DNA from 3 places in the Vibrio sp. genome. Region 2 is predicted to be linked to each of the others. Evidence: predicted binding sites of a transcription regulator. Region 2 holds the regulator's gene; each other region holds the start of a gene.

Region 1 (3,232 bases), on a different contig from region 2:
GATGAGTGAGAGAGAAGATCTACTTCATGATTATCAACTTGGCCTCGATGCTGGTTTTCGATTTGTGGAAACGTATAGTCAGCATGTGAACAAACGAAATTGGGGAGCATAGTGCTCCCCAAAAACGAGGTCATCAAACCTAAGCGGACAGTATTCTCATACAGTTAGTTGAGCCCACCACATCCATGACGTCACCCTGGGTGATAATCACTAGGTCTCCGTCGTCGAGTAAACCTCTTTGTTTTAGTGTATCTACTGCGGCTTGGGCTGTTTCAAGTCCTGTATCTCCCTTAGAGTCGAAGTAAACCGGGAAAACCCCTCTGTACAGGGCTGATAGGTTCAGAGTTGACTCATTACGTGATAGGGCAAAGATAGGGAGTCCTGAACTTAAACGCGATGTCATGAGCGCTGTGCGGCCTGATTCTGTGAGAGTCACGATCCCTTTAATGCCACGCATGTGGTTTGCCGCAAACATCGTGGACATAGAAATGGTTTCTTCACTGCTTTCAAATACTTCTTCCATTCGGTAACTGGAACGGTTGATGTCAGCCATTTTCTCAGCCCCTAAACATACTTCGGCCATTGAGCGTACTGTTTCCAACGGGTATTTACCTGCTGCAGTTTCGCCTGAAAGCATTACCGCGTCAGTGCCATCAAGAACTGCGTTAGCAACGTCCATGACTTCGGCCCGCGTTGGCATTGGATTTTCCATCATCGATTCCATCATTTGTGTCGCGGTAATGACGGTTCGGTTCAAAGCTCGAGCTCGTCGAATGAGTTGTTTTTGTACACCGATTAACTCAGGGTCGCCAATTTCTACCCCAAGATCGCCACGCGCAACCATTACAGCGTCCGAAGCTCGAATAATATCGTCAATGTTCTCTTCACTTTCGACCGTTTCAGCCCGTTCCACCTTAGCGACTAGCCTCGCTTGCAGGCCGGCATCGCGAGCTAATCGTCGAGCGTATTTCATATCCTCACCATTGCGAGGGAAAGAAACTGCGAGATAGTCGACCCTGATCTCTGCAGCAAGTTTTATGTCGTTCTTATCTTTTTCTGTCAGCGCGTCGGCTGAAAGGCCACCACCTTTTTTATTGATTCCTTTATTGTTCGAAAGTGGCCCACCAATAATGACTTTTGTTCTAACTTCTGTATCCGTTACACCAATGACTTTAAGTTGAACTCGCCCGTCATCAAGAAGAAGGATGTCTCCAGCGGATACGTCTTGTGGTAATGCTTTGTAATCCAGACCGACAGAATCCTGATTGCCTTGTCCGGGTTTTAACGTGCTATCAAGTGTGAAGTTGTCACCTACATTGAGGCGTATTTTTCCCTCAGCAAAAGTGGAGACTCGTATTTTGGGCCCTTGTAAGTCACCTAAAATCGCAACATGAGTGCCCAGTTTTGCTGCGATGTTACGTACTTTTGTCGCTCGTTGGCGATGGTCTTCAGCACTACCATGAGAAAAGTTCATACGGACGACATTCACACCCGCTTCGAGTATGGCTTCCAAGATGCCCGGTTTGTCGGTAGAAGGCCCAAGAGTAGAGACTATTTTTGTTCTTCTTTGCGGTGAGGTCATTATGATCTCCTTGATCTGACTCTGCGTAGTTACTAAACAGTTTAGACGGATAGAAAAAATACATAATTATTTATGCAAAAAAATAGAGCATGAAATGTGATAAAGCCTTCGCTATTTGATTAGGTACACAAAGAATTATGTTTATACGTGACACTTGTCACGGCGATCCATCAAAGCTCTTCACAATTACTTCGCAAAGTAAAAAAATTACCCTGTTGTTGATATTCGGAGCACTCTATGTACATGGCTCAACCTGGCCATATTGATCATATTAAGCAGGTCAATGCTGGACGGGTATATAAACTCATTGATCAAAAAGGGCCTATTTCTCGCATCGATTTGTCGAAAGAGAGTGAACTGGCACCTGCTAGTATCACTAAGATCACTCGTGAATTGATTGAAGCACACCTTATCCATGAAACCACGGTTCAAGAGGCTACCAGCCGAGGTCGTCCGGCCGTTGGTTTACAAGTGAACAATGAAGGCTGGCAGTTTCTATCGATGCGTCTAGGACGAGGTTACTTAACGATCGCTTTGCATGAGCTAGGCGGTGACGTGCTGATCGACACAAAAATTGATATTCATGAAATTGATCAAGAAGATGTACTCGCACGTCTATTACATGAAATCGATGAATTCTTTCAAACCTACTCAGACCAGCTTGACCGCGTTACCAGTATTGCGATTACTTTGCCTGGTTTGGTGAACTCTGAGCAAGGTGTCGTTTTACAGATGCCGCACTATAACGTAGAGAATTTGGCATTAGGTCCAGAAATTTATAAGGCAACAGGGCTCCCCGTATTCATTGCCAATGACACGCGCGCATGGGCTTTAGCTGAAAAGCTGTTTGGTCACTCTCAAGAAAATGATAACTCTGTTTTGATATCGATCCACCATGGCTTGGGCGCTGGTATTATTCTCGATGGTCGAGTGCTACAAGGTCGTCATGGTAATATTGGTGAGCTAGGACATATCCAAATCGATCCTAATGGTAAGCAATGTCATTGTGGTAATCGTGGATGTTTAGAAACAGTGGCGAGCTCTCAGGCGATTCGTAACGAAGTGTCTGAGCGCATTGCGAATGGTGAAGCATCTATATTGGCCGACATTGAAGAAATTTCGGTTGAAGATATTTGTGAAGCTGCGGAGAAGGGCGATCCTCTTGCAGTTGATGTCGTTGAGAAGCTTGGCCGTTATTTAGGGTCGGCTATCTCTATTGTGATTAACCTTTTCAATCCTGAGAAGATTCTAATTGGCGGTGCAATTAACCAGGCGAAAGAGGTTCTCTATCCAGCTATTCAGCAGTGTATTGAAGAACAGAGCCTGCCGGTATATCACCAAGATTTGGAATTAGTCGAGTCACGCTTTTATAAACAGGCAACCATGCCTGGTGCTGCATTGATTAAGCAAGCCTTGTTTGATGGCCTTTTATTAATGAAAGTGATCGAGGGCTAACGCCCTTGGTTACACTGCCTATTTATCTTTTTGTAAAACCCATATAATCTTCGCGTTCTCAGCAAGCTATACTGTTGTTGGTAACAGAGCGTTTTTGCTCTGTGCTCATGACAAGATTCTGTTGACCACGGTCTCTATTTCCGCATCTTCAATCTATATAAGTATAAAATTAGTGGTCTCAGTATTAGTTTTTGC
Region 2 (3,232 bases):
AACTGGCGAATGACACACGCTTTGGCTTATCGGCTGGCCTGGTGTCTACCGATGACAGCGAGTGGGAATACTTTGTTGACCATATTCGAGCAGGTATCGTAAACCGTAACCGTCAGCTAACCGGAGCGAGCGGAGATGCGCCATTTGGTGGTCCTGGTGCGTCGGGTAATTTACGCCCAAGCGCATACTATGCAGCAGATTATTGTGCTTATCCTATGGCTTCGATGGAAGGCGGTGAAACGTTACTACCTGCTACGCTTAGCCCTGGGGTAGAGCTATAACGAGATAAATTAGGGAATTCCCTTCTTGCCTTCCCGAGCCGGAAGGCACTTTAAACGTCACAGGTTGAAGGCTATCTAATCAGATTTTCTGGACACATTTGGTTAGATGGCCTCTTTTATATCTAAAAATAATACTAATAAGCTCTCTTTAACGTAAACAAACCCTATACAAGGAGGCGTTATGACGCCAGATGTTTTATTCCGACCGTTATGGAATGACTATATTCAACGCTTATGTCCCTCTGCTGAAAAAGTGCATCACCTCCTGCAAGAAGATGAAGCTCTGATCAACGACCATATTGCTTTGCGCACCTTTAATGTAGAGCCGTTAGGCATTGCCACGTTAGCTCAACCATTCCTTGACGCAGGTTACACACCTTGTGGCGACTATGTGTTTGAGAGCAAAAAGTTGGTCGCTAAGCACTTTGAGCACCCAGACCCAACTCAACCGAAAGTATTCATTAGTGAGTTGAAGGTAGAAGAGTGTTCAGCTGAGTTGCAGGCAATTGTGGCTAAATTGGTTGAGCAGGTCGATGCTTCTCAATTGCAAAGCCCAGAATTCTTGTATGGAGGACGTTTGTGGGATCTTAGCTATGCTGATTTCCAATCGCTGGCAAAAGAGAGTGAGTACGCCTCTTGGCTAGCTGCCCATGGTTATGGTGCAAACCACTTTACCGTGAGCGTGAACCAGTTAAGTGCGTTTGATGAAGTGGTTGGTGTGAATAACCACCTACGTGATGCTGGTTTTACCATTAATGAGTTTGGTGGTGAAGTGAAAGGTTCTCCAGATGTACTGCTGGAGCAATCATCAACCATGGCAGATAAAGTCGCAGTTACCTTTACTGAAGGGAGTGAAGTTATTCCAGGTGGCTTCTATGAGTTTGCTAAACGTTACCCAATGAGTAATGGAGAGCTTTACCCTGGGTTCGTGGCAGCATCTGCAGATAAAATCTTCGAAAGTACCAATGGATAAGCGAGAGAATCGATTATCTATTTGGTAGACCCCAAGAACAAAAAAGCCACCCAATGGGTGGCTTTTAAAATTTAGCAGTTAATCGAGATTAACGAGTACCGTAAACAACGATGGTCTTACCGTGAGCAGAGATTAGGTTCTGCTCTTCTAGCATCTTCAAGATACGACCTACAGTCTCACGAGAACAGCCAACAATTTGACCGATTTCTTGACGAGTGATCTTGATTTGCATGCCGTCTGGGTGAGTCATCGCATCTGGTTGCTTCGCTAGGTTAAGTAGCGTTTGAGCAATACGGCCAGTTACGTCTAGGAACGCAAGGTCACCCACTTTTTGGCTAGTCACCTGTAGGCGGCTTGCCATTTGCGCTGAAAGACGCATAAGGATATCTGGGTTTACTTGAATTAGCTGACGGAATTTCTTGAACGAAATTTCTGCAACTTCACAAGGAGATTTAGCACGAACCCATGCGGTACGCTCTTGGTCTTCTTCGAATAGACCAAGCTCACCGATAAAGTCACCTTGGTTTAGGTAAGAAAGGATCATTTCCTTACCTTCTTCGTCTTTAATAAGAACCGCTACTGAACCTTTTACGATGTAGTACAAAGTCTCAGCTTTCTCGCCCGCGTGAATTAGCGTGCTTTTTGAAGGGTACTTATGAATATGACAGTGTGAAAGGAACCACTCTAATGTTGGGTCGGTTTGAGGTTTACCTAGAACCATAATATCTCACTTCCTCTGCAGGGTACGCTTGCCGCTTTCCATGTTTTAGCAAAGCCTTAAATAGGCCTACTAGGATAAGAGCACTTTACAAATGCTGCAAGCCAACTTGTGTTTCGGTTACAAATAGTATCCTTTTTCGAAAACGATTTCTTGATTTTAATCGGGTACTACTTGGGTTTTACTACGCAAAACTGTGCACATGATCACGGTATGAAAAGTAATCGTGTTCTAGCCGTGAGTTCTAGCCAATTTTTCCCGTTTCGATCAGCTGTTGTAGGATTGGTCGAACGATCAATTCCATCGCAAAACTCATCTTGCCGCCAGGCACCACTAAAGTGTTATGGCGCGACATAAATGAGCCATCAATCATAGCCAATAGATATGGGAAATCGACATTCTTAATTCCGCGTAAACGAATTACCACAAAGCTTTCATCTAGACTTGGGATACCTTTAGCATTAAGTGGGTTCGATGTATCTACTGTTGGTACGCGCTGAAAGTTGATGTGTGTTCGTGAGAACTGCGGGGTGATGTAATTGAGATAGTCGTCCATCGAACGAACAATCGAGTCCATAACCGCTTCGCGAGAGTGGCCTCGATCACGGGTGTCACGGACGAATTTCTGTATCCACTCTAAGTTAACAATCGGCACCATGCCAATCAGAAAATCGACATGTTGAGCGACATTGACGTCACCATCGACGACACCACCATGCAGGCCTTCATAGAACATTACATCGGAATTTTCCGGTAGGTCTTGCCATGGTGTGAAAGTGCCCGGCATCTGGTTATAAGGTACTGCCTCGTCAAAGGTGTGCAGATAGCGACGTACCTGGCCGGTGCCTTCGTGGCCATATTTGCGAAAAAACTCAGCCAATGCAGGGAAGTCATTCGCTTGCGGGCCAAAATAACTGATATGGCGACCTTGTTCGCGCGCTTTACGGATTTCGACGTCCATTTCCGGGCGAGTGAATCGATGGAAGCTGTCGCCTTCTACCCAAGCGGGCTTGACGTTCATCATATTGAACATCTTGCGGAAAGCTTCTGAAGTGGTTGTAGTTCCGGCACCAGAAGAACCGGTAACGGCAATTATTGGGTGTTTTGCTGACATGACAAACCTTGTCTATGAATACGTTCCTGTAATCGGAGTTCACTATAACACGCTTTAGCAAACCGTCATTGTATGCAGTTCTCTAAAACTTGTTTTTGAGTTGAATGTCGACGGTTTCATGTAATTCAGAGAAAACCACGACAGCA
Region 3 (3,232 bases), on a different contig from region 2:
ACACCACGTTTTCTCTTTTTCCTGATTGTTTTAGCCAGTTACCAATATGCTGTTCAGTTGTGCCTTGAGTCTCAGGGCTTGGCGGTACTGGGTACATTTCCGCGGTGTCGACAAAGTTAATGCCTCGTTCAAGAGCAAAGTCCAATTGGTTAAATGCGTCTTGTTCGGTATTTTGCACCCCAAAGGTCATGGTGCCTAAGCCTATCTGACTCACTTCTAGAGTAGAGTGAGGTAACTTGTTGTATTGCATGAGCCTTCCTCGCTTTCATTCTTGTTATCAACTCAATATAGGGGATTAACTAAGGAGAAGGAATCAGCTCTCTTAACAATTTCGCAAATTTCCCAGCTTTGTCTAATATTGAATGACGGAGGTGCGTTATGAAGATGACCCAATTAGACAAGTGGCTCCATGGCTACCACAAAGATTCTTACCAGTCGCCAAAAGTTTTTGTTATCAGCTGTTCGGATCTTTCTCAATATTTATTGGCTGTAGAATATAAGCACAAGCTTGAGCCATTGAAAGTAGATGATGAGCCTGTTCACTTTGAATCTTTGGAACGGGTGAAGGAGGAGCTGACTCGTTTAGGAGTTGAGCGTGCTTATTTGCGCTTGCACAACGCTTATGATGAGTGTGGATCCGTTGATGGACCAATGTATCACGATGTGGAGTTATCACTCGCGACACACTAGCTGAAATTTTGCTCTAATAACTTTGCCGTGAATTGAGTTCTTAAATAGAAGCCTCTAGGGCGAGTTTTTATCATTTTACCGCTAGCGCCGTAAGCTTCTGTTAAAACTCGACCATTGGCTGCTTTCGGGCGCAACTGCAGTACTTCCCCATGCCTAGCGGTAATTTGCTCTACTTGTCCAGTAACGATCATTTCCATGAGCTCTTCCCAATCACATTTGAGTCGTTGCTCTTCCTCGCGTGAGGGGGACCAAATCAGTGGTGAGCCAACGCGTCTCTCTGCCAATGGGATTTCACGCTCACCCTCTACAGGGATCCATAACACTCGCGATAGTTTATTACGTACGTGACTATTTTCCCAAGTGAGCCCTTGGATACCTACGAGAGGCGCAACGCACACAAACGTCGTCTCCAAAGGTTTGCCTGTATAGCTGATCGGGATTGTTTTCAGTTCAATGCCTAGCTGTTCAAAATCTTGTTGTGGCTTACTTCCAGCGCTCGCACCAAGATGCCACTCCAGTAATTGTCCTACCCATCCTTTGTCTCGGCGTAAGTCGGGAGGGACTTCCATACCTGCTTCTTCTGCTAGCTCTGAAAAGGTGAGTCCAGCAACGCATAACGCTCGCTCAATTAGCTCTGATTCTGATTTAGGTTCTGATTTCATAGTGATTAGCACTGATAACGACTCAACTATTGTAACGGATTCATAGAAAGTTGGCTGCGTGAAGTTTGATCATCTTGGGTGAAAGATCGTCTGTTGTAGAGTTATCCACAAGAGTTTTTTGTTTTGTCGCCTGCTTTCTTGCTCATGGATGAATAAACAGTAGTTTTGGGCGCAAAATTTGCTTGAAGTTTGCTGGTAAAATTGCATCTGCTAAGAGGCGTTGTGGATAAATAACTCATTGGTTGATCTTTGACCGATCTGGTTTTTGCTGAAATTTGACAAAATTTACGAAGGGGAGGTTTTGTTGTTTTTTGGGTAATTTGTTGATAAATAATTATTTTTTTATTTGTTTCTTGTTTTCTATGAATGTTGGGAAGCTAAGTTGGCTGGCAAATGATCACTTTCACTTTGATTTTTCACATAGTTATACACAGAAAAGGTGAATAAATGTGGGCTATGTCTCACTGTGTTGTGTATAAACGTTTGGCTGATTAAAAGTTATCCATAATGGCGGTGATGGATGATATTTTCTGCCTTAGTCACACTAGTAAGTTTGCTCCCATTGGGGATATGTGGAAAAATCACTGTAATTAAAGATTTTATTAGAGGTTGGCCAGTGATAGATGGCGATGGTTACCGCTTAAATGTGGGAATTGTAATCTGTAACAACCATGGTCAGGTCTTCTGGGCTAAACGATACGGACAACACTCTTGGCAGTTCCCTCAAGGGGGAATTGATGAAGGTGAAACCCCTGAACAAGCAATGTATCGGGAGTTGTATGAAGAGGTTGGTCTTACTAAAAAAGATGTCAAGATCGTAGCAACAAGTCGTCATTGGTTAAGATATAAATTACCCAAACGCCTTGTTCGCTGGGATTCAAAGCCTGTTTGTATCGGTCAAAAACAGAAATGGTTTCTGCTGCGATTAGATTGTGATGAATCACGAATAAATATGCTACGCGGTAGTTCCCCTGAGTTCGATGGTTGGCGATGGGTAAGTTATTGGTACCCAGTGCGACAAGTCGTTTCTTTTAAGCGCGACGTATATCGTCGAGCGATGAAAGAGTTTGCATCGATGGCAATGCCATTCAAAGAGCGTAGAAGCAAGAGTAAACGCAAGCATAGAAGAGGATAGAGATGCTTTCTCAACTAAGGGAAATAGTTGAACAGGTTTCCAAAGTCGAAGATGTACATCAGGCTTTGGATATCTTGGTTAAGCAGACATGCAGTGCGATGAGTACTGAATGTTGTACAGTCTATCTTGCGAATGAAGAGATGCAGCGCCTTGAACTAATGGCAACTCAAGGTCTGAGGTTTAAAGGAGACAGAATACGCATCGGGTTTAACGAGGGACTTGTCGGCCTGGTCAAACGCAGTGCAGAGCCTCTCAACGTTGCTGAAGCTTCAAAACACCCTAATTTCAAATACTTCTCAGAACTAGGCGAAGAGGTCTACCACAGCTTTCTTGGTACGCCTATTATCCATCGTAAGCAAGTTCTCGGCGTGCTCGTTGTCCAGCAAAAAGCGCCGCGTCAGTTTGATGAAATGGAAGAGTCTTTTCTCGTCACTTTAGCGGCTCAGTTGGCTGTGATCATTGCTCATGCTCAGACTCAAGGGCAGTGGCGTCTAGAGAAAAAACAGTTTGCTATAAAAGGCGTTCCTGCATCGACTGGTGTGGCAATCGGTGAGTTTTGGTTGGATGATACGCAACCAGAGCTTACGGATGTCTATCCAGCGTCTACTTTGGATATCGACAGAGAACAAGAGTTACTGTTGCTGGCGATCGAAGCGGCATTAAGTGATTTTCGCCGGATGCGGAAAAAGCTTGATAGTGAAATTAACAAAGATGCGTTGGCAATCTTCGATCTTTTTACCCACTT

Evidence for each region. The regulator CRP, encoded in region 2, controls carbon source genes, mostly activating them, when cyclic AMP is high. The targets are predictions, from matches to a motif close to TGTGANNNNNNTCACA.
Region 1: a site for CRP is predicted at 1,729-1,744, ahead of mlc (sugar metabolism global transcriptional regulator Mlc). Genes of this name have one in related genera too.
Region 3: a site for CRP is predicted at 1,801-1,816, ahead of rppH (RNA pyrophosphohydrolase). Genes of this name have one in related genera too.

Annotation. Positions count from the first base shown of each region.
Region 1 covers NZ_CFHWOM010000008.1:77,983-81,214, forward strand. Annotated here, with positions in the region: gene AC4MRV_RS08105 (patatin-like phospholipase family protein) at 1-112, shown strand, start outside; gene pyk (pyruvate kinase) at 140-1,582, opposite strand; gene mlc (sugar metabolism global transcriptional regulator Mlc) at 1,820-3,037, shown strand.
Region 2 covers NZ_CFHWOM010000017.1:55,289-58,520, forward strand. Annotated here, with positions in the region: gene astD (succinylglutamate-semialdehyde dehydrogenase) at 1-281, shown strand, start outside; gene AC4MRV_RS11480 (DUF1338 domain-containing protein) at 463-1,254, shown strand; gene crp (cAMP-activated global transcriptional regulator CRP) at 1,343-1,975, opposite strand; gene AC4MRV_RS11490 (phosphoribulokinase) at 2,217-3,086, opposite strand; gene AC4MRV_RS11495 (YheU family protein) at 3,169-3,232, opposite strand, start outside.
Region 3 covers NZ_CFHWOM010000056.1:4,112-7,343, forward strand. Annotated here, with positions in the region: gene AC4MRV_RS18510 (NADP(H)-dependent aldo-keto reductase) at 1-250, opposite strand, end outside; gene AC4MRV_RS18515 (DUF6482 family protein) at 379-690, shown strand; gene mutH (DNA mismatch repair endonuclease MutH) at 687-1,352, opposite strand; gene rppH (RNA pyrophosphohydrolase) at 1,969-2,487, shown strand; gene ptsP (phosphoenolpyruvate--protein phosphotransferase) at 2,490-3,232, shown strand, end outside.